4 regions of the Paenibacillus sp. NPDC093718 genome follow, and region 4 is predicted to be linked to each of the others. Evidence: riboswitches for the same ligand, from Rfam matches in the RefSeq annotation. Region 4 holds a riboswitch; each other region holds the start of a gene.
What was found. Region 4 has a riboswitch for cyclic di-GMP ahead of ACQKPA_RS11065 (Ig-like domain-containing protein). Riboswitches for the same ligand answer to the same signal wherever they lie in the genome.
Positions count from the first base shown of each region.

Region 1 (7,464 bases), on a different contig from region 4:
CTCGACCCAGCGTGTGCTGCTGGGGGTTATGCTCAACTTTATCATGGTTGTGCTCATGTCTTACCCGCTCTCACGGACAGCGAGAGAGTTCAAAGGGCGCAATGTGTTCATGTGGATTCTCATTTTCACGATGTTATTCAACGGCGGTCTGATCCCGCTGTATCTGACGGTCAAAGAGCTCAACATGCTGAACAGCATCTGGGCACTTGTCCTGGTCGGCGGCGCGCAGACACTCGTCTTCAACGTCATCCTCACGATGAACTTTTTCCGCAACCTGCCCAAAGAGCTGGATGAAGCCGCACTTGTCGACGGCGCAGGACCGTGGTACATTCTGTTCAAGATCTATATCCCGCTGGCCGTGCCGGTGCTGGCGACCGTCTCGCTGTTCAGTATCGTGTATCACTGGAATGAATTTTTATACGGTCTGATCTTCATGTCTCGTGAGCAATTCTATCCACTCCAGACGTATATCCAGCAGCTCGTCGTGTCGGTCGATCCATCGACGATGTCCGAGGACCAGTATCGGCGCTTGTCCGAGTTGTCCAACCGGACACTTGATGCCGCCAAGATCTTCATCGCGATGCTGCCCGTCCTCATCGTTTATCCGTTCCTCCAGCGCTTCTTCATCCACGGGATTACGCTGGGTTCGGTTAAAGAGTAACTCACCCACCCAGGACAACAGCTTTCAGAGATCCATATCATGTTCATTACATTTATTTAAAACATACTGAAAATAGGGGCCGTTCCAAATGATCTTAGATCTTGAGAAGCGGCCCCCTTTTTGCTGTTGTGAGGCGCCGAGGGTACGAATCATTCCCCATCGCCATTGTGCTTTATTTTCCTGAATGAGTTTTCGTTCAAGGTAGAAATTAGATCACAAAGGCGAACGCTTTCGCTTGTCCGGAACGCTTCGTCCTCTCCGCTTCGTGTATAAAAAAAGCCTCAGATGACGCCGAAATACTAACTCACAAGTAAAAAAAAGGGCCCCGCTCGGCAAATCCGAATGCGGAGAACCCCTTGACGATTCATCAGTTACTTTTTCGCTTCCAAGGCTTTTTGGTAGATTTCAAGGTATTGGGTTAGTTAGAGTCCGTCTAATCCCTTAACGTAGGCGTCCCATGCCGCGGCGCTGTATCATCCATGCTGTAGGCATAACTGACCAGCGCGGTAGACAATGCTCCAATAACGTTGTCTGGTTCCCGGTTGGCCATTTGCTGAACCGCGTCAGCGTTTTGTGTAAAGGCAGCCGGATCAATTAATCCCTCCAAACTCCCTAGAAATGGTGTGCTCCCATCCATCATTAGAGATGACTGGACGATAAGGATCGATAAATTTGTCACATACGTTTTCGATTTGGCCGGCATCCTTGTCCGGCCAGATCTTTTTAAGCATTTGCTGCGTTTCATTTGCGATTCGTCTCAGTTGACGATCATCGGACGAAGAAAGTCAGGGTCCGGAAGAGCTTTTTTATCGACTTTCCCGATAGGGGTAAGCGGCAAACTTTCCATCTGTACCACAAGAGAGGGCAGGAAATATTCAGGCAAATTCCGGGCTAAATACGCCATAACTTCCGTTTCGGACAACACCTGTTTCGCAACATAATATGCGCATATTATCGGATTTCCACTTCCGTCCGCTTTGACGGCTACCGCGGCTTTCAAGATTCCGTTGTGTTCCAAAAGGCGAGTCTCGATTTCTCCCGGTTCCACTCGATACCCTCGGATCTTCACTTGATCGTCGATTCGCCCGATCATTTCGATATTGCCATCCGGCAGCCATAAGGCCAAATCCCCCGTTCGATATAACCTTTCCCCGAGGAGCGGATGTTCCACAAACTTGGTTTCTGTCAATTCCAGCCGGTTCAAATACCCCCGCGCGATACCGTCTCCTCCGACGCAAAGCTCTCCCACTACTCCGATGGGCTGAAGCTTCAACTGTTTATCCAGGATATAAGCGGAGGAATTGCATATTGGTCTGCCAATTGGAATGACGGATTCGAATTCACGTTCGATCGGGAAATAAGTGGAGAACGTCGTGTTTTCCGTCGGACCGTACATATTGACCATCCGCAGATCGGGACACCTCTTCCTTACGGCATTTACGTGCTTCGGCGACAACGCTTCTCCGCCGACTAGCAAGGTGTTCAACGTACGAAAGACGTCTGGGTCCTGTTCGGCCAGATTATGGAACAGAGCAATAGTCAGAAACCAAGCCGTAATGTGGTGGCCGATGATAGTTTCCTTCAATTTGTGAAGGTCAAATAGGTCCGTGTCCTTCATCAAATACAAGGTAGATCCGTTCAAAAGGGATCCCCAAATTTCAAAGGTCGACGCATCGAATGCAATTGTACCGGTTTGCAAAATTCGATGCTCCTTGGAAAAATTGAAATAATGGGTATTCTTGACCAGTCTTACGATGTTTCGATGTTCAACCATGACCCCTTTCGGTGTCCCCGTTGATCCGGACGTATAGATGATATACGCTAGACTTTGTGAGGTTACTGCAGATATCGTATGGGGACAGCGGTCAAGGTAAAGCTGCGCGTTGTCCCAATAAATTACTTTTCCTTCAAATGCTAAGTCAGGCTTCCAACTGGAAGGGGCCAGCAAAAATCCCGCCCGACTGTCCTCGAGCATATATTCGATTCTTTCGCACGGAGAATCGGCTTCGATGGGCATATAAGCGCCGCCAGCCTTCAATATGGCTGTAAGCCCTACAATCATACTGATAGACCGATCCGCAACAATGCCAACGACGCTCTCCGGCCTTACGCCGTGATCCTGCAGTGCTTTTGCAAGCTGGTTTGCGTGTTCGTTCAATTCCCGATAGGACATCTGATGGTCCTCGGTCATAACCGCCGGGCGATCGGGGGTTAAGCGGACCTGTTCCTCAAACAAGTAATGGACCGTTTGTCCGGAAGGATAGTCCGTCTTAGTACCGCTGAAAGCCAGAATCTGTCTCTCCTCTTCTTCGGACATCATGCGTATGTCGGCAATCTCTTTCTCGGGAAAATCTGCTACTTCATGCACAATACGGCTCAAGTGGCTCCCCATCTGCTCGATCGTTTCTTTTCTGTACGAGCGGGTCGAATATTCAAGGCGTATCATGATAAATTCCTTCTTAAAAGCCGTCAAAGCAAGCTCAAACGTCCCCAACTGATCGGATTTCAAAGGAATGGTATTGGCGTTTTGCCAAGTAAATGCCGCTTTGATGAACGGGTTGCCGCTCAGATTCTTACGCATATTCCGATCTTCGAGTGCTTGCATCGTGTTATGCTTAACTTCTATCAGAAACTCACCTAATGGCTTATGTACAGTAGGAGAGTAACGTATAGGAAACATCTGGTTTTCCAACAGATACCCGATTACAGGATCATCCTCGCCGGTATATTTGGCAAGCAGGATCGCATAACAGGCCATAAGTGCCATATCCACAGTTATTCCGAAATTAAACGCAAGTTCATGGAGTCTTCGGGTCGTTGCAAAATCAAGGGAAAAACTAACCCGGTTTCCTTTATCGTTGGCCCATCCCCCCCTCGGCAATTCGTCAATTGATACTTCACATGTCGTTTGTTCCATGACCATCAACCTCCCGGATAATCGATTCATTAATGTCTGATTGTTAACGAACAGAAAAATCCTCTCGCATTCTGCGATGAAGTAATGTCCCCCTTCAACACCGCAAAAATGACACCTTTCGGACGTATGGAGCTTTCACACTCCGATCTTATTGTGCTGAATAGTTTATCTTGTTTCCCGTAGCAGACCGATATCCAGTTGTTTTTTGGAACGTCAAAAAAACCCCTTTCTTCAATTCAAAATAATGAATAAAACGGAGGTTTCCCGTTGTATTCGGCAACTGGCTGGCATCGCGGTAGCAGTAAATCCCGCATTAGCCCCTATAGCTTTGCGTCGCCACCTTTCGGTGGGTTTGCTATTGTCGTACAAAAAAAGTATTTAAATTGTAAACCATGATTATATTATGTATTCGATTTACAATTACTGTATCTTGTTTCCAGATTAAAATCGATAGGTCTTTTGTTCAATATTGTCTTTCTAGAATTGTTTTGATGATACTGTTAACCATCATGAAACTCTAGGTCAAGATAGTTAATCTTTACTAATTTTTGCTTTTCGCCGACTTCACTCTACTTCACTTAACTACCTATTAAAACTATATTATTCAAAAGTCAGGATACGTTTTTACAAATAAAATTCGATTATGAACAGAGACATACACATGTTTATGTCCCTCGGCAGAATTCCATAAAATTACGCCATTACTCTAATAGAATCCGTATTAACTCTCCCCTATCCCAGCGTATTCTTCTGTTATTACTTGGATATTGGATGATGGCTAATTAAGGCAATAGTTCTATTTTCAACTTCACTCCTATATCCATTGCCCTAGCTACGACATCGGAAATCATTAGATCCAATTACTTCAGTCTCTTATCAACTGAGACTAAAATACCGGTTATAACTGGTAAGGACATCTCGCTTCGGAAGAGAAAACTTTCATAAGTTCAACTTTTCTTCCAAGTAGCGGTTACAACGAATGCAATTGCATAACCGTTCACTCAAAACACAGCACAAAACCATCGGAATCAACTTATAGGTTTATGCTCTTGTCCCTATGGATCACTGGACAATAAAGCAAAGAGCCGTTGTCCAGGACAACGGCCTCATATTGCTATATGTCAATAACAGTTTTAAAAAGGGCCGGTTATTTTCACATTGATTTTATTGGATTCAACCGTTACCCCGTTCAATGTAATTCGAATCGACAACTCGGCTTGCCCCGGATGCTTGGCGATAATCTTTCCTTTTGGGTCAATCTCCGCCTTATCCGGACGGCTGCTCAAATACTCAATCTGAGCGCCGGATAACTCCTTAGTCGTTCTTCCTCTCTCAAGGAAGACTTCGTAGGAATAACCGACTTCATCTCCCGGCTGAAGCTGGAGCGATTCAGCCTCGAGCTGTACTTTGTCTAGCGGCATCACCAGATTCGGGTCGCTATACTTCATCAGCTCGCTGCCATATTTGAAATAGAAGTTGCCAAAGTCGTCCTGTGCAAGCTTTTCCGCATTGCCCTCCAACAAGATGGACAGCGATTTGCTTGCTGTGTCAATCTTAAACAGCTTGCTCGTATACGTATGGTCAGCAACATATCCCGTAAAAATGGTACCGTACACATTGCCGTCGGTTCCAACGGTCAAGCGAGGATTGCTGTGAGCATAATCTGCTGTAGGAAACATATCCTCGCTGTAAATAATCTCTTGGCGTTCCGTATCATAGACGAACAGAGCCCCCAGCGCCATTCCCCATATGTTACCGTCCGGGCCCCATATCAAAGAAGTCACTGCTTTTTTGCCCGGAACAGGTACCTGTTCCAGCTCTACTCGGCCGGATGCTGTATCGTAAATGGCAAGCTTCCCCTCTCCGCCGGTCATCGCGCCGGTGGCCATAAACAGCTTTCCATTTTTGTAAAGCAACGAATTGATCGAATGGCCGGATATAATGTCGCGCTTCACATCAAACTTTCCGGTAACGGGATTGTAGACCGTAAGAGCCCCGCCTGTTTTGCCTGCAATTGGATAGGAACCGATGTATAACAGGTTTTCTTCCTCGACCCCGAGCATGGCTACGGGCCGGTCTTGCTCCGAACCCAGCTGACCAAGCCGCAGCGGATTATTCGGTTCTGATGGGTCCGTTCGGTTCCATGGCTTGGCTGGATCGTATTCAAAGATGGTCGCTCTAGGATAAACGCCGAGGTACATCTTTCCGTTCAAGGAACCGAATCCTTCGACTTGGCCGATTTGAGGATAATGCTTGGTCTCGTTACGGGTCGGCGAGTAAATTCCCATTCCCCCTCCTGAAATGAAGCCCGAAGACAGCATCTGCCCGTCTGTGCTCTTCCCGATGTTAAACAATTCCACAAACTGTGCCGGAAACGGAAGCTCCGGTGTCTCAATCAAACCGGTTTCCAGATTGTAATAAAATGCCCTGCCGCTATTTCCGGCCAATCCGACCAATGTCCAGCCCGGATACTTTACCTGGTCCAGCTGAACATAACCAAAAGCGACGCCTGCTCCTTTGACATCCACGCCCAGCGAGCCGTAAACCCCCGTATTCACATCATACGAATAAAGCGACCACTGCTGCGCGCCTCCCGGGAGAGTCTCATAATAGGTGTAGAACACCGTTTTGCCATCAGGCGATAATGGTGAGAATCCCCGGGCATTATAGGCCGTATTTTTATTTACGATCCAGCTGGAGGTATCGGGATCATATACACACATAACGGGTCCTGGATCCACGCGCACGAATAATTTGCCCCCTGCAAACCGGAGATCATAAACCGAAGTCATGCCATTAAATACAGGCGGATGAAGCGCGGTGGATGTTCCGCTTGCGAGATCGTATTGATAAAGCTTGGCGACATCGGCTCCGCCCACATAGATCATTTGACGATCGGAATCGTAAGCAAGGCTGCGGATATGAGCCTCTTTCGATGAAGTTTTGAAGGATTTAAGGATTCGAGTCTGATCGGATGCAGGATCATATTCGAACAGCGTTTGGGAATATCCTGTTCCTCCATACACTTTGCCATCTCCCCCCGCTACAAGCGTCCAGATAACAGTATCGGTGGGAACCGGTTTGCCGATCGCCCGCATTTTATCCACTGCCGGATCATATTGAAACAACGTCCCGTTCGGCGTACTGCCGATGTATACCTTTCCGTCGGAGGCTGTCACAATCGCCCAAGCTGCCGATACGTTGCTTCCGTCAAGCGCAACAAGTGGATGAGTGGACTTCACTTCTTTCGAAGCTACATCCATCACGATGAATTGTGCCGGATCACCCTGTGCGACCGTGAACAAAGCATCCTGGCCATTCCTATCCTTACCGAACGCAGCCGTCATCAAGGTTAGACTCGAAGATTGCGGTCCTAAATTCGTTAAGTATGGGGAGGAAGCTTGCGACTCCAATGTGACGCTGTCAACGAAATACCTGCCGGTTTGGTCACCATGAAAATTGAAGGCTACCCTGATCTCCGCTGCATTTTTTGGTGCGGAAGCAGCCACTCTTAAACTCTGCCATTTGCCCGATGGTTCACCGACCAGGCCGCTCACGACGGAGACAAGCTTTCCGCCTGCATCATAAAATCTGAGGTCTGCTTTGCCGCCTTGGCCTTCATCCGATAGCACACTTGCTGTCATGATGACATTACCGAATGGCTGGGCGGCGTATGCATCGCTGACCGCTCCGGAGCCTGCATCGGGCGACAGGCGTTCTACCTGAAGACTTCGTTTCCCGTCTGCGTACACGGACTCACTTACCGTAATGGCAGCTGTGTCTGCATCGGGCTGCCAGCCCGGCAAGCGTCCATCTTCTTCAGATTCCTCGAAGCCGCTGTTGATCATAACGTTGGTCAATTCTTCTCCGGCTGCATACGTGATCG
Region 1 covers NZ_JBNNUS010000007.1:83,291-90,754, forward strand. Annotated here, with positions in the region: gene ACQKPA_RS21055 (carbohydrate ABC transporter permease) at 1-661, shown strand, start outside; gene ACQKPA_RS21060 (hypothetical protein) at 1,095-1,268, opposite strand; gene ACQKPA_RS21065 (non-ribosomal peptide synthetase) at 1,419-3,578, opposite strand; cyclic di-GMP riboswitch class I at 3,851-3,945, opposite strand; gene ACQKPA_RS21070 (hypothetical protein) at 4,712-7,464, opposite strand, start outside.
Region 1: another riboswitch for cyclic di-GMP. It lies ahead of ACQKPA_RS21065 (non-ribosomal peptide synthetase); the one in region 4 lies ahead of ACQKPA_RS11065 (Ig-like domain-containing protein).

Region 2 (7,464 bases), on a different contig from region 4:
CGCCGATACGTCTATCATCAAGGACGGTATTTATGTGAAAGTGATGGATCGTGCCTACCAAGTGGAAAAAACGAATTGGAATGATCAGTATATCACGCTTCAAATCGACGATGCCGAAGGAATAAAAGCAAGCCATATAATCATTAGCAATGATGAAACGTTTGATGCTAACGATTCCTTCTATCCTGTAATCGGCGGTAAGGTTACTTTAGACAGTGCAAGCCTGGAGGACGGCTCCTTCTTTACGTTTGCGGCTGCTTATCCGGAACTGGATAATGCGCAGTTGCAGTTAGCGGAAGCAACGGATGGCCATACGCTGAATCTGACCTTCGATCGCGATGTCACGTTGGAAGATTTGACGGGCTTCACGATCATGATCGGGGACGCAACGTATGGAGATCTTACCGGCATTGCTTATACTGTTGACGGGTCGACCATTTCGATTACGTTAACGGAATCGCAGTTAGCGTCCGGCGGTCAAATCTCCGTGGGTTATGACGGCAGCGGCAGTCTGAAAGACGGCGAAACCGGTATTCCTGTAGAGCTGTTTAATGACGTTGTGATCACGAATAAGTTTATTTTGGATAAAACAGTTAATGAGGCTTTACTCATTACCGACCAGGATTACACGGAAGCTTCTTGGCTAGCCCTGCAAACTAAAATCGGGGAAGCGGAAGCTCTTATAAACAGCACGGAGGCAACGCAAGCCCAAGTGGATGCGGCTATAGACGCATTGCAGGCAGCTATTGACGGTCTCGAAAAGAATCCGCCGATAGCGGAAGCCGGAGGCTTCATCGAAGGCTCGAATACGATTGCGATTGATTTCGATAAAGCGGTTAAGTTTAATCTTGGTGCCGGAGAAGCGGCAACGGACGGATTTACGGTAACGGTTAACGGAATTGCAGTAACCGTTCAAGATGTCGCAGTAGACTCGAACGATCCGACGAAGGTCATCATAACGCTGCCCGAGGGAACCGCGCTGTCAGGCGACGACGAGGTACATGCGAATTATGACGGCGGCATCGGACATCTGATCGGCGCTGAAGAAGAAGGAACGGCTGTCGGCGATTTCAGCCTGAACGCTGAAGATCCGTTTGCCGCTGCTCTGCGGATCACCGAACCAAGCGAAGACACCGTATATATCCGCAACCCGGAAATTAAAGGGGAAGTGGAGGCGGGTTCTGAAGTTACCGTTGTCATTAAAGATGCGGGCGGACAAGCGGTTCTAGGTGCGGGCGGCATCGCCACGGTAGACGAGAATGGCAACTGGTCGTTTACGCCAAGCGTAGATTTGACCGACGGCAGCTATACGGTAGAAGTCACGGGGGTCAAAGGCAGCCTGACGGCTGCAGAGACCAAATCGTTGACGGTGGCCGCTTCGGCCCCAACGTTGACCATAGAGGAACCAAGCGGCACGGTTGTGACCGAATCCAAACCTGAATTTAGCGGAACGGCAAGCCCGGGCTCGAGCATTACGGTCGCGATCAAGGATAAAGACGGCAATATCGTGGATACTCCGACGGTAACGGTTCTGGAAGACGGTACGTGGAGCTTTACGCCGGATAACGAGCTGGCTGACGGCGATTACACGTTTGAAATTACGGCCGTGAAAAACGGCAAGTCCGTTACCGAATATAAGTCCGTGACGATAGCTGCATCGAATGCGGCCGTGCTGGATGATTTACAGCTTTATGATGCGGAACATGGACCGATCACCCTGACACCGGCGTTTACCGGAGGCACCTACGATTACACCGTTACTACCGTAACGTATGCCGTATATACCACGCCAATCTTGAATAATATCGCCGGTCAGGATCCGAACGCCAAAATCGAGATTTCGCTCAACGGCGGCTCCTGGATGGAAACGGACAATGGAACGGTGAGCGAAGGCTTGCCATTGAACGAAGGCGCCAATACGATCGTCGTAAAAGTTACCGCGAACGGCCGGGAAACGTTATACAAAATCACAGTTAACCGAATCAGCAGCGGCGGAGATAACGATAACGACGATGACGATGACAACAAAGGCAGCGGCGGTGGAGGAAGCACGACTTCACCTACGACTTCTTCCGAGCTCGACGTCACATTGAACGGCAATGACAATGTCTTTGCAACGGGTACGGCTTCTACTTCGGGCGGCCGGACGATAACGGCGGTTAAGGTGGATCAGGACAAGCTGGCCGATGCCATCTCGGAAGGCACAGGTCAGAGCTTGGCGATTCATTCGCCGAAGGAAGGCGATATGACGGTGGAAGGCTTGACGGCGGACGCTCTGCAGCAGCTGAGCGATAAGGGTGCCAACCTGGAAATCGGCAACCTGCTGGCGATTTATCCGGTTCCTGCAGCTAATATGGACCTCTCTTCCGTAGCAGGTCAATTGGGGAATGCAGAGCTTAGCGATATTGCCGTAAGCATCGACATCAAGCGTTCTTCGGAAGACCTGATTGCTTCGGCGAAAAGCCTTGCAGCAGCAGAAGGCTACGAGCTGCTGGTGGACCCGGTCGATCTGGATCTGACGTTTAGCCATGAAGGCGAGACGGTAAGAATCGGTCAGCTGAGCGGATATGCGCCAAAATACATCGCAATTCCGGAAGGCGTAGATCCGAACCGGATTACGACAGGCGTTATCGTTAACCCGGACGGCACCGTATTCCATGTACCGACGGTCGTAACAAAGATCGATAATCGGTACTTTGCACTCATCAATGATCTTCGCAGCAGCGGCTCCTATTCGGTCATCTGGAATCCGAAGGATTTCGACGATGTACAGTATCATTGGGGCAAAGAGGATGTCAACAATATTGCTGCAAGACTGAGTCTGAAGGGGAACGGAGATAACACGTTCTCGCCGAAGCGCCATGTGACACGCTCTGAATTTGCTGAAATTATCGTGTTGGGCCTAGGCTTGATGCGTCAGGACGCACCGCAAAACATCTTTCCAGATGTGCCAGCTTCGGCATGGTATCGTAATGCCGTAGCCCTTGCGGATGAAATTGGTATCGTTCGTGGTTATGATGACGGCAACTTCAAAGGCAGTCAGCAAATCACGAGAGAGCAAGGTTTTGCTATGATTGCCCGCGCGTACCGCTTGATTCAATCCGAAGATGTGCCAAATCAGGAGCAGATCGCTTCTACACTGGCACCTTATGCGGATGGGACAAACGTAGCGGGTTGGGCACAAGGCGATGTTGCTCAGCTGGTCAATGCGGGAATTATCCAAGGCAATGGCCCTAAACTCCTTAGTCCAAAAGCAGAAATGACACGTGCTGAAGTAACTGCACTGATTGCTAGAATGCTGAAAGTGACTAATCTGATTGATAAATAATGAAGTAACTAAGAACAACCATTGATGGCATGGAAGTCATCAATGGTTGTTTTTCATTTATTTTTAATCATGCATAGTTGGACCTTTTTCAGTATCCCTCTGGATGGCGATATTCGCCGATAGACCCGATAAGCTGAACCGTATCACAAGTAACGGCGAAGACATCAAAATTTTGGGTTAACAGCATTCACCAGCTCCATTAGGGTTGGTGATTTTTTATTTGCATTAATTAGCGAAGATGCCTTTTGTTTGGCGTCCCCATGGTGTGTGCCCGAGGGATTTGAAAGGTTATTACTACGATGCCTCCAGTAGTATTTATTTTGGTGCTGCTGATAAAGTCATAAATTTCCCGATTCGACAAATGGATACAAAATACTACAAAGATGAGTCTTTAGAGCCTAACTTATAAACCTTTTATAATATACTTTTAGTTTAATATTTAAATTTTTCAAATATATCAAACTCGTACGATAATGGCAAACCCATTGAAAGATGGGGACGCAAAGCTAAAGGGGCTAACGGATTTGCTGAACATGCAAATGCTACTGCCAGCCAGCTGCCGAATACGACGGAAGAGCCTCCGTCTATTAGCGTATGCCCGCTTTTGGATGGAGGTTTTTTTGTAATCTTAAAAAGAGGAGGGCTGTTTTTACCGTGAGGGTGTCCGTCTGTTTTGAATGGCGAGACGTCCGCATAACAAATTGGATTTGATAGTTATCGGCGATTACAATGCCAAGATGCGCTGTATTTGGACATGGTGGAATGGCAGAATCGCAGATCAATTTGCTTCGAGGTAGCTCAACAGAAAGAATTTGCTTTTGTCAGGAGGAAAGAAAAAAAGATGAAAATAAGAAATCAAAGAAGGTTATCTCTTCTAATGACAATCGTTATGGTATTGACGATGTTACCTTTTTACCCGTTAGAAGCAAGAGCAGCAACCACGCCAACACTTAATCTTGGTAATCCTGTTAGTGTAACCGAAGCAACCTATCAACTGCCCAATGCCACATTTGATAGCACAGGCGCCATTAAAGATGCGGGCGGATACTTTACTGTGACTGTAAATAGCGGCTCCATTGCCGTTGGGACGGCTGCAAGCGGAATTACCGAGTTGACTGAGGGTATCAAAATTAGTGGCATTGTTACTGACAAGTCTACACCTACCAATAGAGTGTTCAATTTTTCAAGTAATACGACGTACGAAGACATTCAAGCTGTTATTCGAAATATGAAGTTTACACAAGATCCTGGGAAAACGCAGAGTGTCACTGTAAACGTAGTACCAGGAGCGCCATTGACCGATGGAAAAACCTCGGTACGGACCTACGATGGACGCTATTTTGTATATGTCGCCAGACAGAGCACCATGACATTTAAAGATGCTGTAACGACTGCAGCGAGTAATAACGGACATCTTGTAGAGCCAACAGCAGATAATCCTGGGGAAATGTTTGCGATTGCCAATATGTTTGAGGAGTTTAAGAGCCCCTTTGGAGCTAGTAGTTGGAACTTTTTAAGTTTTATTGGCGCTACGAAGACTGAAGCACCTAACTGGGACACTGAAACTTCTACCGTGAGCAAATATGTATCAAACGGTCTGCCAACAAATCTGGAGACCTCAAAAGAATTTGTACCCAATGGACAATTAACCCACCTCACACTTCTGCTAGACACCACGAATCATAAAATTGGTTACTTGGCCGTAAATAATACACACGGAGGCTCCAGCGCATATAAAGACCCGGGAGTTATTGTTGAATATAATTCCGGTGTCATTAGTGACTTCATCACGGCCACACAAGATATCGAACTTCCAGTGATGGGCGGCAGTGTAACGATCGACGGAACAGCCGAGGTAGGCGAGACATTGACCGCGAACGTAACCGGGATCACATATACCCCGAATACGACAGACAATGTGCCGACCATCCAGTGGTACCGTAATGGCGTTGCTATACCGAATGCAACCGGCATAAGTTATACGCTAACGGCTGACGATGTTGGGACGGCCATTACCGTAAAGGTCACCGCCGATGGTATACATGCGTCAGGCAGCGTGACGAGCGAAGCCGTGGCTATGACAGATAAAACGCAACTGCAAGCTATGGTCGATAAGATAGCGGGTGAGAACTTGCAGCCGGCGGATTATACTCCGTCAAGTTGGCAGTCACTGCAGGATGCATTGACAGAGGCTGATCGCGTTCTGCAAGATCCGGATGCCACGCAGGTGGAGATCGACCAGGCGAATGAGAACTTGACGAATGCCTACGAAAATCTCGTAACCATTGACGCTGTTCTGGACAAGCTTGACCTTCGAGTTGCCAATTCGACTAATCACGAGGAGATTGAACTATCTCCGCCATTTAACGGCAATAAGTATCTAAATTACAAGGCTTCCGTAACGGAGGATGTTTACAGCGTTGCTGCTGCCATTGAACTGGTGAATCCCGACAGCAAGGCCAAATTGAGCTTTAACGGCAGCGAAGTTTCCGATCCTTCCGATTGGAATGACCTGCAGCTTCAAGTAGGCCTGAATGTCATTCAAGTTGAAGTGACGATCGGAAACAGAACGAACATCTATACCGTTGAGATTGTAAAAACCGATAAAACGGCACTTCAATCGAAAGTAGACAAGATCGGAACACTAAATTCGACCGACTATACTCAAGAGAGCTGGGACAAGCTTCAAGAGGCTTTGAAAGAAGCTAACAACGTACTGAATGATCCGAAAGCAACCCAAGAAGAAGTGAATAAAGCCCTTGAAGCATTAGAGAAAGCCCAAGAAGGACTGGTCCCAGCGAAGACTCCTGGAAACAATGGCGGCGGAGAAACAACGTCACCGGGTACCGGTTCAGGGACTAATTCTGGAACGGTTTCGACTCCAAACACGAATTCTTCCGGCGTTACCACTACGGTAAACGGTAAAGATTCTACGTTCGCCACCGGAAGCACCAAGACGGAAGGCGATGGAAACCATACGACGGTTCAAGTCGATTCGGGCAAGCTGTCAAATATTCTGGCTCAGGGCGATGGACAAAAACTTGCCATTCGCGTTCCTGTCGGTGGAGACACCAAGGTACAGGGCTTGACGGCAGCTGATATTAAGAAGCTGGCCGACACCGCCTCGACGCTGGAAATCGAAGATTTGCTGGCGATCTACCCAGTTCCCGGCAAGCAGTTGGATCTGGACGCGATCGCAAAGCAGTGGGACGCAAAGCTTGAGGATATTGCAGTAAGCATCAACATCAAACGCTCCCCTCAAGATTTGGCGGACAGTGCCCGCAAGCAGGCGGCAGCCAAAGGTTACGAGCTGCTGGTTCATCCAGTGGACCTTGACATGACCTTCACGCATGGCGACAAAACGGTTCGTTCCGGGCAGTTGAACGGATATGCGCCGAAATACATCGCGCTTCCGGAAGGCATTGATCCGAACCGCATCACGACAGGCGTAATCATCAATCCGGACGGCAGCGCATTCCATGTCCCGACGGTCGTAACGCAGATCAATAACCGGTACTTCGCACTCATCAATGATCTGCGCAGCAGCGGTACCTATTCGGTCATCTGGAATCCACAGGATTTCGATGATGTGCAGTATCATTGGGGCAGAGCGGACGTAAACAATATTGCCGCAAGACTCGATCTTGAAGGAACCGGCAACAACACGTTCTCGCCGAACAAGAATGTAACGCGAGCTGAATTCGCCGAAATCGTGGTTCTCGGTCTCGGGTTAATGCGCCAAGACGCAATGCAAAATATCTTCCCGGACGTACCGGCTTCCGCATGGTATCGGAATGCCGTTGCGCTTGCTGATGAATATGATATCGTTCGCGGTTATGCGGACGGCAGCTTTAAAGGCGGTCAGCAAATAACGAGAGAGCAAGGATTTGTGATGATTGCCCGCGCGCACCGTATGATCGATGCGAAAGCTGCACTTAGCGAAGGGCAGGCGGCATCTGTACTGTCCCGATACAAAGATGCGGCTGACGTAGCAGCTTGGGCAAGAGCGGATGTTGCGCAATTGATCACTGCGGGAATTATTCAAGGCAACGGGCCTGAGATTCTAAGTCCGAAAAAGCAAATGACCCGTGTCGAAGTAACCGCACTGATCGCAAGAATGCTGAAAGAGAAGAACC
Region 2 covers NZ_JBNNUS010000004.1:593,143-600,606, reverse strand. Annotated here, with positions in the region: gene ACQKPA_RS15525 (S-layer homology domain-containing protein) at 1-3,328, shown strand, start outside; cyclic di-GMP riboswitch class I at 3,794-3,892, shown strand; gene ACQKPA_RS15520 (S-layer homology domain-containing protein) at 4,170-7,464, shown strand, end outside.
Region 2: another riboswitch for cyclic di-GMP. It lies ahead of ACQKPA_RS15520 (S-layer homology domain-containing protein); the one in region 4 lies ahead of ACQKPA_RS11065 (Ig-like domain-containing protein).

Region 3 (7,464 bases), on a different contig from region 4:
GTATTCACGCATTTTCCTGCGAGCCAGAGCTAAATCGGATAATGCAGCTGCCTGCAAATGGTCGATCATCGCATTCGTTAGCTCCGGGGTCTTTAAATCAGCTCTGCATAGGATCGAACGGTCATGCTCTAACACATCAAGTAAAAGGGGTAATAAAATATAATCCTTCACCAGTTGGGTTTCATCTGGTTTCAACCCAATACTCAACATCATTAACCACCTCATTGACGGGAACGTTTGTTTGTATTATATGCGAACATTCGTTCTTTTATCAATGTAAATTATACCCTTATGATGACGAATCAGAAACTCACAAGCGGCACCCATCATAATCAGTGATTAAAGACCCCCAACTGGAACCTTTCAATCAACGGATGGTTTTTGTTCAGATTCACTTTCATTACAAAATCGGAAGGAATCTCTTGGATGCAAAACGAAATATCCTCCTGCAAAAATTCCGGTTTTTCAATATCGTAAAATTTCCCGGCCGCTTCTGACTTTCGAATTCGTTCCATGGTTTCTTCGGCAGATATACGATTAGTATCTTGGAGAATCTCCGATATATATTGTGCGCAGGCCAGATCATCATCCCCTGACGGATGCGAAGCAATTACATTAAGCATCATGTCATCGTCTTTTAATAAGTTCCTCTTTATAAACTCTGCGGTTGTTCTTGCATTTGTGAACCCGGTAACGAATAGATGCTCGGTGCTCAAAGCGTTTAGGGTGGCTGTAACTCCATTGGTTGTCTTTTGGATCAGAAATTTCTCCCGAAGATCGAAGTCATGTAAACGTGCAGGCGAATTATCCAGCTCAAACCCCGGAATCGGAAGACCCTGTATCTCTCCCGCCAATAAAAAGTCAGGATAGATTTTCTTTAGACGCAAGGCATCGTCCAGAGTTCCTGCCAGAATGATACCCTGAACCCCATGGATAAAGGCATAGTGAGCTACGGTAAAAGCCCTTATAACATCAATTACAACATTGATGTGTGATGCGTCCAAGGTGTGATGGTGCCCTTGAATAATCTGTATCGGCATGTCGTATCCCCTTTTCCCCGGTTAGTAACAGTATATTTGCCCAAATCCAAGGAGTGCTCAAATCCTCTAATGGATTCAGCAGCAGTGATGGAATATTAAATTCGGATGTGGTGATAATTAGGAAGCATGGAAATAAAGAAAATGTTCTGTTCTACACGAACTTCAAGTCCGAGGAGCGATACCATGGAGAAGACCAAAAAGCGAAAACTGAATATCAGCTTTCATAGCGATATCGACCTGCAGACCGACTCCGCGGAGACACAAGACAGCGAATCCACCGGAAAATCAAAAACTTCTACCGGCTCAAAGGGGCAAGTGTGGGAATTTATCGCACTGGCAACGATCCCGATCGTGCTCGTTTTCGGCAATTCCATGCTAGTTCCGGGGCTTCCTGAAATGCAAAGGGAACTGGGTATCAGTAAATTCCAAAGCAGCTTGATCATCACGATTTTTTCCTTGGCAGCAGGCTTGTTTATTCCGATTATTGGTTATTTGTCCGATCGATTTGGACGCAAAGTTATTATTATACCCGCCCTGATCATATATGGAGGTGCCGGTATTCTGGCAGGATTCGGTGCTATTTGGAACTCTTTTGGGGTGATTATCACCGCGAGGGCGATTCAGGGGCTAGCCGCCGCCGGAACAGCACCGATTGCCATGGCGCTCGTCGGCGATTTATACGATGGCGGGACAGAAAGCAAGGCACTGGGCCTAATCGAAGCCTCCAATGGCGCGGGCAAGGTACTCAGCCCGATCATCGGCTCCTTGCTTATGCTGATCGTATGGTATGCTTCCTTCTTCGCATTTCCCGTGTTCTGTGCACTATCGTTGTTGGCCGTCATTTTTATGATCAAAGAATCGAAGCATAATTCAAAGCAGGAACTAAGGAAGTACCTCGGAAAAATCGGAGGCATTTTTAAAGAAAAAGGCCGCTGGCTCATCACTGCTTTTTTTGCCGGTTCGCTGGGGCTATTCATTTTGTTTGGCATACTGTTTTATTTATCCAACATTCTTGAAGACAAGCCTTATAACATTGACGGGGTCATGAAGGGCTTGATTTTGGCCATTCCATTGCTTGGGATGGTTATCACTTCCTATACGACTGGAAGCTTGATCAAGAAGAATGGCTTGTTGATTCGTTGGCTGATGAATATCGGGCTGATTGCCATGACCCTATCTCTGGCAGCTACACTTTTCTTTTTTAAGAACATCTACGTGTTTATCGGGCTGCTGACAGTCAGCTGCATCGGAACCGGAATGCTTCTTCCTTGCTTGAATACGATGATTACCGGCGCTGTTGAGAAGAGTGAGCGAGGGATGATTACGTCCCTTTATAATAGCTTGCGATTTTTGGGAGTTGCAGCAGGGCCACCCTTGTTCGGGTGGATGATGGATAAATCGGATCATGTTGTTTTTATAACCGTGTCTTCACTATCTTTGGTTACCCTAGGTTTGGTGTTCTTTTTGATTAAGCCGCCTCGGCAGATCGGATGACCGGGCAAATCCCTATGACAAAAGATGGGCACCTGTCAATGGGTATGAGCATATTATGCCAATGTCATTGGATTAAACGACTAAATCAAAAAGAATTGAGGAGATCCTAGAATGAACAGTTCCCTGCGAACAGTTTGGCCCATGGAGATATGTGATCCGAGCGGGCTGCGCGAAAATCCCGAACACGGCAAAAAATACCACGACACCTACGGGGTCATGGAACGCGGGATGACGATGGTAATTGATAAAGGCCTGGGTAGAAACATGTTCTCAGATGTGATCGAAACAGCCTCGGATTACATCGATTGCGTCAAATTCGGTTTTGGGACGGCTCCGCTGTATAAAACGGAAATGCTGCTATACAAGATCAATCTAGCCAAACAACATGGAATCACGGTCATGCCCGGCGGGACCTTGCTTGAGACAGCCGTGCAGCAAGATGTTGTTCCCGCATTTTTTAATACCGTTTGCCGTCTTGGATTTAACGCTATAGAGGTATCTGACGGCACGATTGAGATGTCTCGAAAAAAACGAACGGAACTCATCCGGGAAGGTAAACAACGCGGACTTCGGGTTTTTACGGAGTATGGTAAAAAACAATCCGGTTCCCGCATCGACGCCGAAATGCTAGCGTATACAATGGAAGCGGATTTAGACGTAGGCGCGGAGTTTATCATCGTTGAAGCGCGCGAGTCAGGACTAGGCATCGGTATTTACGATAAGCATGGCGAGTGTCAGGAAGAAATGATAAATCATATCATCGACAACGTGTCGGATGCAAGAAAGCTGATTTGGGAGGCACCTCTTAAGCAGCAGCAAGCGATGCTTCTCCGTAAATTTGGACCTCATGTACATTTGGGAAATATCCAACCCACCGAAGTGCTTTCCCTTGAAACGATGCGCCGGGGTCTTCGACAAGATACGTTTGAGCTCGGGGTGAGAGAGAAACAAACAGATGGATTTTGTTACGTAATTTAAACATAGACCAAACCACAAGAGAATGATAAATACTAGAGGGCTGCCTATGGATATCTCCAGAGTCAGCCTATACATATTTTCGTTTAAAAGATCTATCCCGGTATCCCCTTCAGGGAACAAGCATACACTAAAAAAGCAGGACTGGCTTGTTACTCTAATCTATGAAGGATGATTCCGTGTGAACTTACATATCCTACCCGGGCGGAAGAGCCCCTTTTTCTATCGTCATGCTTCCAAGAAACTTTTCTACATTACCGCCGGCTCCATCATTCAAGGCTTTGCCATGGCTATGTTCTTGTTTCCTCACGCCATTCCTTCGGGGGGAGGAGCTGGAATCGCGGTGCTTCTGAACCATGCGTTCGAGATCCCGATGAGTCTCGGACTGTGGCTCGCTAATTTTATTTTCCTCGTCTTTACAGTCCCTTATCTTGATGGTGTCAGCGCCTTCGGGACCATATTTGTTATAACAGTGACGTCCGTTTCCGTTAATTTCTTCGAGGTGTTCTTAGAACCCCCGTTCGGCAACGTATGGATCGATCTTCTATTCGGCTCGGTTATTCTCGGGACAGGTGTCGCCATTCTCATAAAACAGAGGGTATCGAACGGGGGAATCGGTTATGTTGCCTTAGCCATATATAAGTATAAAAGAATCAACCCAGGTACCTCATTGTTCTGGATGAATGGAATTATATTCGCCTTCGCTGCCTATGTGATCGATTGGAAAATTATTATCCTTGCAGTTATATGCCAGTGGATATCGACCCGGATCATTAACTGGATTCACCAGTTCCCTCCCCCGAAGTCGGTCTATCAACCTGCTTGGCGCAAAAAGTGATTCTGTACATGTGTGAGAGTGATTGATAAATATAACAAAAATATGAAATTTTAGGTCGTGCGGCCTATATTAAATGAAAAACAATGTAAGTTATAGTTTGAATATGTCATAATATGTTTGAATATTCGACAAATTCATATTTCGTACGATAATAGCAAACCCGCTGAAAAGTGGCGACGCAAAGCTACAGGGGCTAATGTGGATCTTCTTAAGACTGCGATGCCAGCCAGCTGCCGAATACGACGGAAGCCTCCGTCTATTTTGTTGTGGTTATCATAATGGATGGAGTTTTTTTATTTTTGGCTATGAGCTGCCGAATGCAGCAGCAGCGATGAACAGAAGATCGATTCCATTATTAACCGCTTAGCTTAGGTTGATTCGTATTATCAGCAACTGTCATCAATCACTTGTTACGACGGGGGTGGGTGAACAAGGTGATTTCTATCGAGAGCGAACTCAAACAAGTATCGAAAAAACTCGAACTTCTCCGAAAAGAACTTGAGCGAATGGCCGGCAGCTTTGAATTGGTGCATCAAGATGTTGTCGCCATTTCACAGTCGTTGGATGATCTGATTGTTCGTTACATGCAATTAAAAAACCAAGAGGAATATATCAAAAAGCATATGTGAATCAAAATGGGCACAGAAGATACCTTCTGTGCCTCATGTATTTCCGCTGGCAGCTGCGTCATGTTATTTTTATCTAAAAGATCGAAATGAGCTCCCGGGTATACGGATGCCGTTCCTCCGAAAACAAATGATCGCGATGAAATTGATCTACGAGTTTCCCATCTTTCATAACCAGGATTCGTTGACTCATTTGAGTTACAGCAGCTAAATCATGTGAAATAAATAAGTAAGACAAATTTAAAGAAGAGCGAAGCTCTGTCAATAAAGCAAGAACGGCTCCCTGTGTAATCACATCCAGGCTTGCCGTAGGTTCATCCAACACGATGAGTTCCGGTTCGATGCTGATCGCACGCGCAATCGTTACACGCTGGCGTTGTCCGCCGCTTAATTCGTGCGGATACTGATTCGCTAAACGCTCCGGTAGTTCAACGGCGTCAAGAAGCTGCTTGACGAAGGCCTCCTTAGAGGTATAGGAAAAATGTCGGAGACTGAGCTTCTTCCGGTACTGCTCATACGGGTCTATCAGTGAATCCTTTATCTTAAGCTTGGGGTTCAAAGCAGCGGATGGATTTTGGAACACGATTTGCATTTTTTGCCGGTAAGGGTGCAATTGCCGCTCATTAAGCTGTTCAATCGCTTCATTCTTGAAATGAATTGCGCCTCCGTCGATCGTCTCGATTCGCAGCAAGCAGCGAGCGAGCGTGCTTTTGCCACAGCCGCTTTCCCCGACAAGACCAAGACATTCCCCTTGATTCAGTTCGAAGGAGAGGTTGTTAATGGCTGTTTTTTGTCCTTGATATGACTTCGTAAGCTGTTTAACGGATAGCAGCTTCATACAATCTCCGCCTCCCGTACGGCCGATGAAGGGCTGTGATTTAGCGTTGGGGCCGCATGGATTAATGTTTGGGTATACTCATGCTGAGGATGCGCAAGAACAAAATCTTTCTCGCCCGATTCAATGATTTGACCCTCCCTCATGACAGCCAGACGGTTGGCGTAACGTTTGACATGGCGCCAATCATGGGTGATGAATAGAATGGCAAAGCCTGTCTCTTTTTGCTTCATTGCAAGGAGTTCCAAAATCTTATGGCCGGAGACACTGTCCAGCGCCGTGGTGATTTCATCGGCAATTAATAAATCCGGCGACAGCAGAAGTGCCATAGCAATGGAGACCCGTTGAAGCTGCCCTCCGCTTAATTGAAACGGATACCGAAGATACAGGGATTCGTCTAACCCAACGGAATCCAGTGCAGCAAATGCGCTGAGCCGCCGAGTTTTGGAATCGGAGATACCGTGTGCTTTCTGGTATTCTTCAAAATGCTGGCCAATCGTTCTGAAGGGTGTAAATGAACCCTGGTAATCTTGAAAAATATAGGCTAGTTTTGAGCCGCGAACGGTTCTCATTCGTTTAGGCGATAAAGACAAAAGATGGAGTTCCTTATAGTATATGTTTCCTTCGACCCGCAAATTAGGCGGGAGCATTTGACCGATTGCCAGGGAGAGCAAGGATTTTCCACTGCCGCTTTGTCCAACCAGTGCATACCATTCACCTTCACGGATGGAGAGTGTGACGTTATCGATAATCTTCTTGTCTCTGCTGCTAATAGATACTTGCTCGACTGACAGCATCATGACCGCACCTCTTTTCTTACATCAAAATGATCGCGTAAATAATCCCCCAGCATATTCGTTAGCAGTACAGCCAATACAATGGATAAACCGGGATATATCATTAATTCTGGATTGGATTGGAAATAGGACCGAGAGTCGTTAAGCATAGCTCCCCATTCCGGAGTGGGGGGCTGAGCCCCGAGTCCAATGTATGAAAAGGCGGAAATGAGCAGGATAATCTTCCCAAGATCAAGACTTGCAAGTACGAGAACATGCCCTACAATATGAGGGAATAAATGCTTGCGCATGATTTTACCTGAAGATAAGCCATTGGTTCGAGCAATCAGGATGTATTCTTTTTGGGATTCCGATAATACCGTGCTGCGAACAAGCCGGGCATAACTGACCCATTTTACCATCACAATGGCAAGCACAAGGTTGCTGATCCCGGCTCCAAGCAATCCGCTCAGAACAATCGCGACAATCGTATCGGGGAAAGATAGAAATCCATCGGCAATACGCATGAAAATACGGTCCACGACCCCTCGTTTAAATCCTGAAATAAGACCAAACGGGACTCCAATCACGAGAGAAACCAACAGAGCCAGCAAGCTGTATCCCATCGTTTGTTGTCCTCCCAGCAAAAGCCTGGTAAGAACATCCCGGCCGAGCTGGTCTGTTCCGAGCGGATGCTGAAGACTCGATCCTTGAAGGCGATGATCCAGGTTTGTTAATGTTGGATCATGTTTTAAGAAAATAAATACGTAAACGATAACCAATAAAACAAGGAACAGGCTAACCAATGCGAGGATCCCTTGCCAGCCCGGCTTTTTTATCTTTGGCAATGGTGAAGACATGCCCTTCATCCATGAATCCC
Region 3 covers NZ_JBNNUS010000001.1:1,124,184-1,131,647, reverse strand. Annotated here, with positions in the region: gene ACQKPA_RS05510 (hypothetical protein) at 1-213, opposite strand, end outside; gene ACQKPA_RS05505 (2-phosphosulfolactate phosphatase) at 333-1,040, opposite strand; gene ACQKPA_RS05500 (MFS transporter) at 1,224-2,534, shown strand; gene ACQKPA_RS05495 (phosphosulfolactate synthase) at 2,646-3,512, shown strand; gene ACQKPA_RS05490 (YitT family protein) at 3,703-4,347, shown strand; cyclic di-GMP riboswitch class I at 4,491-4,585, shown strand; gene ACQKPA_RS05485 (Spo0E family sporulation regulatory protein-aspartic acid phosphatase) at 4,782-4,976, shown strand; gene ACQKPA_RS05480 (ABC transporter ATP-binding protein) at 5,050-5,811, opposite strand; gene ACQKPA_RS05475 (ABC transporter ATP-binding protein) at 5,808-6,608, opposite strand; gene nikC (nickel transporter permease) at 6,605-7,453, opposite strand; gene nikB (nickel ABC transporter permease) at 7,450-7,464, opposite strand, start outside.
Region 3: another riboswitch for cyclic di-GMP. It lies ahead of ACQKPA_RS05485 (Spo0E family sporulation regulatory protein-aspartic acid phosphatase); the one in region 4 lies ahead of ACQKPA_RS11065 (Ig-like domain-containing protein).

Region 4 (7,464 bases):
TTTGGTGTACTTTGACTTGATGGAAATGAGCTGAGACCCTTAGATATAACAAAAACTGCCTGTCAATAAGCCAGCAGGATCTTATATTCCATTAGTGCTCTAGCTTTCGTTTTAGTTTTGTTATCCCAGCCCACGTTGACCCCGAGCACCTCGCCAACAGCCCAGAGAGGTACATAAGTTACTCCGTCTGCTAACTTACCGTCTGTAATCCCCATTTTTTCAGATACCATCTACTCGTGTTCAAATGAACCATAGTAAATTTTACCTGAATTTGATATACTGACATTATTACTTTAGTCATGGGTGCGTGATCAATCAAATGTGGGATAAAGAACTAAAAATAGCCATTCAGAAGAAGCATATCGTGACGATATACCTCATCAATGGCGAAGTATTACAAGGCATACCAGATGCTTGTACAGATCGTTTAGAGATGCGGAGTGCTTATGGGCCAGTCTGGGTTCCATTAGAGGAAATAAAGCATGTGAGTCGATTAATACGACTTAGACGAAAAAAAGAACCTGCTGGCATATAGTGGTCAAGACCCAATTTAGTGAAAATTAAAAAAGCACCTAGACTGCAAACTAGCGTCGACTTCACCGTTTTCACTTAATTACTCAAAATACGAATCAACTAGCTCTGATACTACTTCCTCAGTAGCAGTTTTTGTTCTTGGATTTCTGATCTGGACATCGAAGTATAGTTTTGGGTGGTCAACGACAAAAATAGGAGCATACGCCAACGCTATGCCCCTTCTCTGCTATTTTCATGACTTATTCCGCTATTCATCCCTAATCGGTCACCGATGCCTTAAATCGGCTTAGATTTTGTCGTTTAGAGCGACATTCTCTAAATTTATGTACAAGCTTGTCTAAATCACGAACCATCTATCAAAGATTACAGCTATTATAACGTCTACAATTATTATAGCAACAATTAAAAAGGGCATACTTTTAGCTACTTTTTCGCTTTGTTTATCTGGCAAATATTTAATTAAAAGAGGCACTATTGTGAAGAATAATATGAATGAGACAAGTATAACTGCGAACGAGAAAGACTTGTATTTTTAAGCTCAATAATTTGGATGTCGTCATTGTAAATCGATTCCACCACCTTTCCTATATCTTAAATAAAACAAATTTCGACATTAGGAAGGTTTTTCCTTCTTCACACATGGTCGTCTGCTGCAAAACTGCTTGGTGCCAGTCCATTCACCCCATTCGCACCTCTTACACTTGTCCGGCTGCTTTGGCGATAACGTGGTCGTTGCAGCTTATTACGTTTTCCTGCCATGTCGTCTTTCCTCTCTATTTCGTGGCGAATTGCCCGCCGTGAGTCGGACCAACCATTCAAACCATTTCATATAACATCACACTCCTTCGAGAACATAAAAAAAGCGAGAAGAGTTACGCCTCGGTCATATGCCGCATTCATGCAGCCGTGCGTGTCATTCTCGCCTTTTTCTATGGTTACATCCTATCACGGGAAAACTGTCATGTAGTGCTCAACTTAGAGTCAACATGTGCTCACGTTGTGTTTACTTTACGGTCAAATCTAGATCGACTCACATCATCTAAATATTTAGCAGTTTAGCTCAATTCTTGAATATAAAAAGAAAAGCAAACACCTTCCCAAAGGAAATTGTGTTTGCTTTCTTTCGTCAATTAAGCTTTTCTTTTTCTGAACATGAGAACCAAGCCAGCGCACAAGGCGATGAGTCCTGCAAGTCCCAAGTTGAAGAGGTTTGTTGATGTATTCGGCAACTTGTTGCCTTGAGGTGCACCAGATTGGTCTGCAGTTGAAGGAACTCCACCAGATTCTCCTGCGGTCATTTCGTTGTTATCTTGTGCAGAGTCTGACTGGCCAGCCCCATCTCCAGAATCCTCAGGAGTTGCACCGTTACCTGGATCTGTTGGGTTTGCACCGTTACCTGGATCTGTTGGGTTGGTACCGTTACCTGGATCCGTTGGGTTCGTACCATTGCCCGGATCTGTTGGGTTGGTACCATTCCCTGGATCTGTCGGGTTCGTACCATTCCCTGGATCCGTTGGGTTCGTACCGTTCCCTGGATTTGTTGGATTCGTGCCGTTGCCCGGATCTGTTGGGTTTGTGCCGTTCCCTGGATTTGTTTTCGGTTCTGTTACTCGAACGGTAACTGTAACCTCGGTTTTGTTGCCCTTGCCGTCATCCACGATAACGGTAAAGCTATCCTCACCGACAAAGTTAGGATCTGGGGTATACTTCCAGCTTCCGTCCGGATTCACAATGACAGTTCCGTTCCCCGGTTGCTTACCAGGGGTATACGTCAATGGATCTCCATCCGGGTCCGCACCATAAACATCGCCCGTTACGGATGTACCCTTGTCCGTCGTTACTTCTTTATCCGGAGATACTGGAGGTTGATTCGTCTTATCCTTCACATCCACGATAATCTCAACCTCAGTTTGGCCTCCCTTGCCATCGTCAACGATGACGGTAAAGCTATCCTCGCCGACAAAATCAGGATCTGGGGTATATGTCCAGCTTCCGTCCGGATTCACAATGACAGTTCCGTTCCCCGGTTGCTTGCCTGGAGTATACGTCAATGGATCTCCATCCGGATCCGTGCTATACACATCACCCGTTACGGATGTACCTTTTTCCGTCGTTACTTCTTTATCCGGAGATACTGGAGGTTGATTTGTTGGTGGCGGAGTCGTTGTATCCGTCACATCTACGATAATCTCAACCTCAGTTTGGCCTCCCTTGCCGTCGTCAACGATAACAGTGAAGCTGTCCTCGCCGACAAAGTCAGGATCTGGGGTATACTTCCAGCTTCCGTCCGGATTGACAATGACAGTTCCGTTCCCCGGTTGCTTGCCTGGGGTATACGTCAATGGATCTCCGTCCGGGTCCGTGCCATAAACATCGCCCGTTACGGATGTACCTTTGTCCGTCGTTACGTTTTTATTTGGTGCTATTGGAGTACTATTCGGCTTGTCCGTTACATTCACGGTTACCGTTGATGTCGTAACCCCGCCCTTACCGTCGCTGACCGTGACCGTAAAAATATCCGGACCGTCATATCCTGGATCTGGAGTATATGTCCATGTTCCATCTTGATTCACTGTCACCGAACCGTGCTTCGGATCGCTTCCTTTCGTATACGTCAACGTATCCGAGTTTGGATCGGTTGCATACACGCTGCCGGTTACCGTCGTATCCTGCTGCGTCGTTACTTCATAATTGCCGGTCACTGGCGGCAAGTTTGGAGGCTCAGTTACATTAACTGTTACTGTCGATGTGAAGGTTCCACCCTTTCCATCACTGATTGTAACCGTAAAGCTGTCCGTTCCTGTAAAGTCTGTGTCCGGCACATACGTCCATGTACCATCCGGATTCACCGTTACTGTACCGTTTTTCGGATCGCTTCCTTTGGAAAATGTCAGCTGGTCACCGTCAGGATCTACTCCATACACACTTCCAGACACCGTGGTATTTTTCCATGTAGTTTCTTGAGTATCCGATGCCATTGGCGATTGGTTTGCAGGCGGGTATACGTTCACTTCCACGCTAGGCTTACTTGGAGTACTGACATTGATGCCAGAAACTTCTGCTATATTCCGAATGTTTTTGCCAGCTTGGCCCGCTTGGATGGTCGCTCTAAATTGAACCGTGTGCCAGTTGGTGTCTACAATGTCACCAAACTGACCGACAACCTTACCTGTAGCAGCATAATGCCCTTTATCATCCCCTGCAGCATCAGTGACAGCCACTCCATCTACCTTCAAACTACCAGGGACGTATGCCAGTCCTGCCGGAATGGTATCCGAGATAACAAGGTTACTAATCAGACTTTTAGCTACCGTATTGCGGCCTTTAATCGTGTAAAGTAATGTATCTCCCACCTCCGGATGGGCTGTATCCGTGTTTCCTGCCGCTTTCTGTTGTATGGTTACCGTTTTATCGGATTGAAGACTAGGAGGATTGGGATCGAATTTCGGCGCAACTTCCGATGCTAAATCAAAAATCAATCCCCCTGTCATTGCTCCGAGGTAAGTCGTGCTGAAAGTAACACGATTAAGTATATAGAATTTCGGATTACTCTGACCACCAACGATTAATACATTTCCGTTAGGTAAAAAGCTCATTCCTCTTAAACCGAATTCTACAGGGGTACTATTTGTTGCGGATATGTTGACACTCCGAACAACGGTACCCGTCTTTGGATTGATCTGCATTAAAGAATTGGACTGGGAGAACCAGATATAACCATTGCTATCAAAAATCATATCGCCCCCCATATCCTGATATGACGGAAAACTATAATTAGTTATTTGAATTGATTTCTTTTGCTTCGTAACTAAATCATAGGTTCCTATATACACTTTACCGTTAAGACCATAAATGTAATAATATTTACCTTCGAAGATTACAGAATTCCCGGTTATGCCCTGCACTTGGGTTACATACTGGGCGGTTCCATTTGCATTAATTTTGTAAATTTTGGAAACAGGATTACTCCCGTAAGTGTAAGTAGCTGCATAGAAAGCATTCTCTTTCATAGCTACTGCCAACCCGTTTAAACCAGTATTTTCAGCAACACCTGTAATACGAACACTTGCCTTTGGGGTAGCTCTTGGATTATTCCCATCAAATTGATGAAGTGTCATCCCCTGAATACCATATGAATCAACATTATTGACGGTTACTGCGGTTGCAGCATTAACCTCCAATCCAGGTGAAAGCATTCCACTGATAGTGATGAGAATCACCAGCAAAACTTTAATAATCGGACTGATAATTGCTTTTGATTGCATTAGATATTCCCCTCCTTATACGCTGCCTTCTTCTCTACTTGACCGGGGAAAATTTGATTATGAGTGATTTCTTATGTATGTTCGATTTCCCCTCCTATTTAGTAGATAACGGTCAATGCACCAGGGCAGGTTTTATATTAGTGTCTTGATAATATGTTCGTATCATCAATTGGCCATAAAACAAAAAAAGACACCTCTGCGCAGCATTCTTACCTTTTTGACCATTCAAATTATATAAGTCTTATTTTGAATCCTTACTGTTTACCACCACCTCTCCTATAAGCTCCCAATAAAAAAACTCCATCTTAGCGGACAGGCGCAAGCAGACGGAGTTTTCCGTCGTATTCGGTAGCTGGCTGGCAGTAGCATTTGTAGTTTCCTACAAATCCGTTAGCCCCTTTAGCTTTGCGTCCCCATTTTTCAATGGGTTTGCCATTATCGTACGAGCATGTATTTTTTGAGAAAATTAACCATTAGATTTAAATTATATTATAAAAGAATCATAAGTTAGGATCTTGAGACTCATTTTTCGTAGTTATTTCTTTCTATTTGTCGCTTTTAGGAAAAATATGATGATAATAGGCCATGGGTCATATTTTTTCAGAAAACTTTTATTTTAAATATAGAACAAGAAAGCTGTCCGATGAGGACAGCTTTTTTTTACTTCCCTATTCTTAAAACTCCTCATGATCCTGCTCAAAGACCCCCATTAGTTTCAACGTATAGGCCATACTCTCAGTTCCCTGAAGTATCAAACCAAAAGCCCTTTCAAGCTGCTGCGTGTAGAACCGATACCGTTGATATACCCAACGCTGCTTTTCTATCAGAATCGTAGCGTTGGCAGTCTAATCAGCATGAAAGTCCTCCTGATCGATGCGGCGAGCAACTTCGCCATCAATGGCCACTTATTTTAAATGTATTTAGGTACCCCGGCCTGAATCGACCGGGATTGTGACTCTGGTCTCTATTAAGCGGCTCCGCCGCCTTTCATCATTTTTGTGACCTTTTCCTTATACTTCTTCCACTTCGGCTGAATTTGGCTGGAAGGAATACCAGCAATTTTTGAAATCTCAACCCATGTCTAACCCTCATTCAGACGTTTTTCCAAGAACAACGGGAAATCCAATGGAATATCTTCAAAAGAAGGGCGTTCTTTCAGGATGAACCGTTCCAGCTCCTCCTTGCTAATTACTTCATCGCTGGATGCCTGGCTTTCCTCAGAATCAGAGGTGCCGTCCGCTGCAGGCTTTTGATCACCTTCCTCGAGGGTCATTTCCTGCACATCCGATTTTTCCTCATGCTTCTGGTCTTGCATCCATTCCGGGAGATCGGAACCTTCCTGAGCTCCTCCGCTCTCAAGAAGAACTTATCTTCTCCTTGGATGGTCCATTTGAGCTAGTTGAGGATGGCCAGCTTGTGAATTTCACAGACAGTAAACCTGTAAAGTTTAATGCTTTGGATTACACGATGGACGGACGGATCAGCTTGAAGCTCAGTCATCCTGCCAGTAGGCACTATAATTCTGCCTTCGTACAAAGGAAAGATATCGAGCAATTGCTGCAGTTTTATGGAGAAGATTTTTAAGGAGGATCTTTGATGAGAGGACATATCGCCAAAAAGGGGAACAAGTAATTACATTGTAATAGATCTAAATAAAGATGAGGTTACTGGGAAAAGAAAACAAAAGTTGCTGTCAGGATATGATCGTAAAAGAGATGCAGAACGGGCACCTCCTGGAGTGCTCTCTGATTTTATTAAAGGAACCTTTGTGGAGCCTTCTAAGATAACTTTTGGAGAAATCATGGAAACGTGGCTTAAGGATAAGAAACTTCAGTAAAACATGGCACTTGGAAGTCTTATGAGTGGTTAGTTTATAAACATATTATTCCAAACTTCGGGAAGGTGCAGATGACAAAATTAAAACCAAAACACTTCCACGATTTTTATCATAAAACGCTGTTACCGAAATTAGCAGTTGGATCCATTAAAAAGGCCCACGAATCATTATGGACGCTTTAAGATCGAGCTGTGACTTGGAGTGAGATTGTCCAAAATGTAGCAAGTTCTGTCGAACTTCCCCAAGGGAAAAAAGCAAAGTTTGAAGTATGGAATGAAAAACAGCTAAAACTTTTCTTGGATACAGCAGCTCATAATCAGTATTACATTGCCTTCGAACTCGCTGCATTCACCGGCATGAGGCAGAGCGAGATCCTTGCTTTAAGACGTATTGATGTCGACTTAAACATCCGGAGCATATCGGTAAGACAGATATATACAATTGCAGAGGTTGGACATGATTTTGACGATACAAAACATGATAGCAGCATTCGATCAATCGCTCTGTTTGCAAACACTGTACAAATTCTCCAAGACCATTTTGAAAAACAACGGATAGAGAAAGAAACAAATACATTTTACACAGATTCGGGTTTAGTCGTTCAAACGCTACACTTCTTCTAAAAGCAGGTATACACCCTAAAATCGTTCAAGAACGATTGGGCCATTCTTCTATTAATTAACCTTAGATACCTATTCCCACGTGCTACCCAACTTGCAAGAAGCTGTTCTTAACACTATTGGTGACTCGATCTTAGGGAATCAAATCGAGGACGAAAAGCCTACTTTACTCGACTTAGGGTTAGAGGAATGCTAGAAGTGTAGGTTA
Region 4 covers NZ_JBNNUS010000003.1:261,872-269,335, forward strand. Annotated here, with positions in the region: gene ACQKPA_RS11055 (stalk domain-containing protein) at 63-230, opposite strand; gene ACQKPA_RS11060 (hypothetical protein) at 1,168-1,293, opposite strand; gene ACQKPA_RS11065 (Ig-like domain-containing protein) at 1,665-4,799, opposite strand; cyclic di-GMP riboswitch class I at 5,144-5,243, opposite strand; gene ACQKPA_RS11070 (hypothetical protein) at 5,881-6,081, opposite strand; gene ACQKPA_RS11075 (Arm DNA-binding domain-containing protein) at 6,442-6,636, shown strand; partial or broken gene ACQKPA_RS11080 (hypothetical protein) at 6,639-6,818, shown strand; gene ACQKPA_RS11085 (hypothetical protein) at 6,828-7,259, shown strand.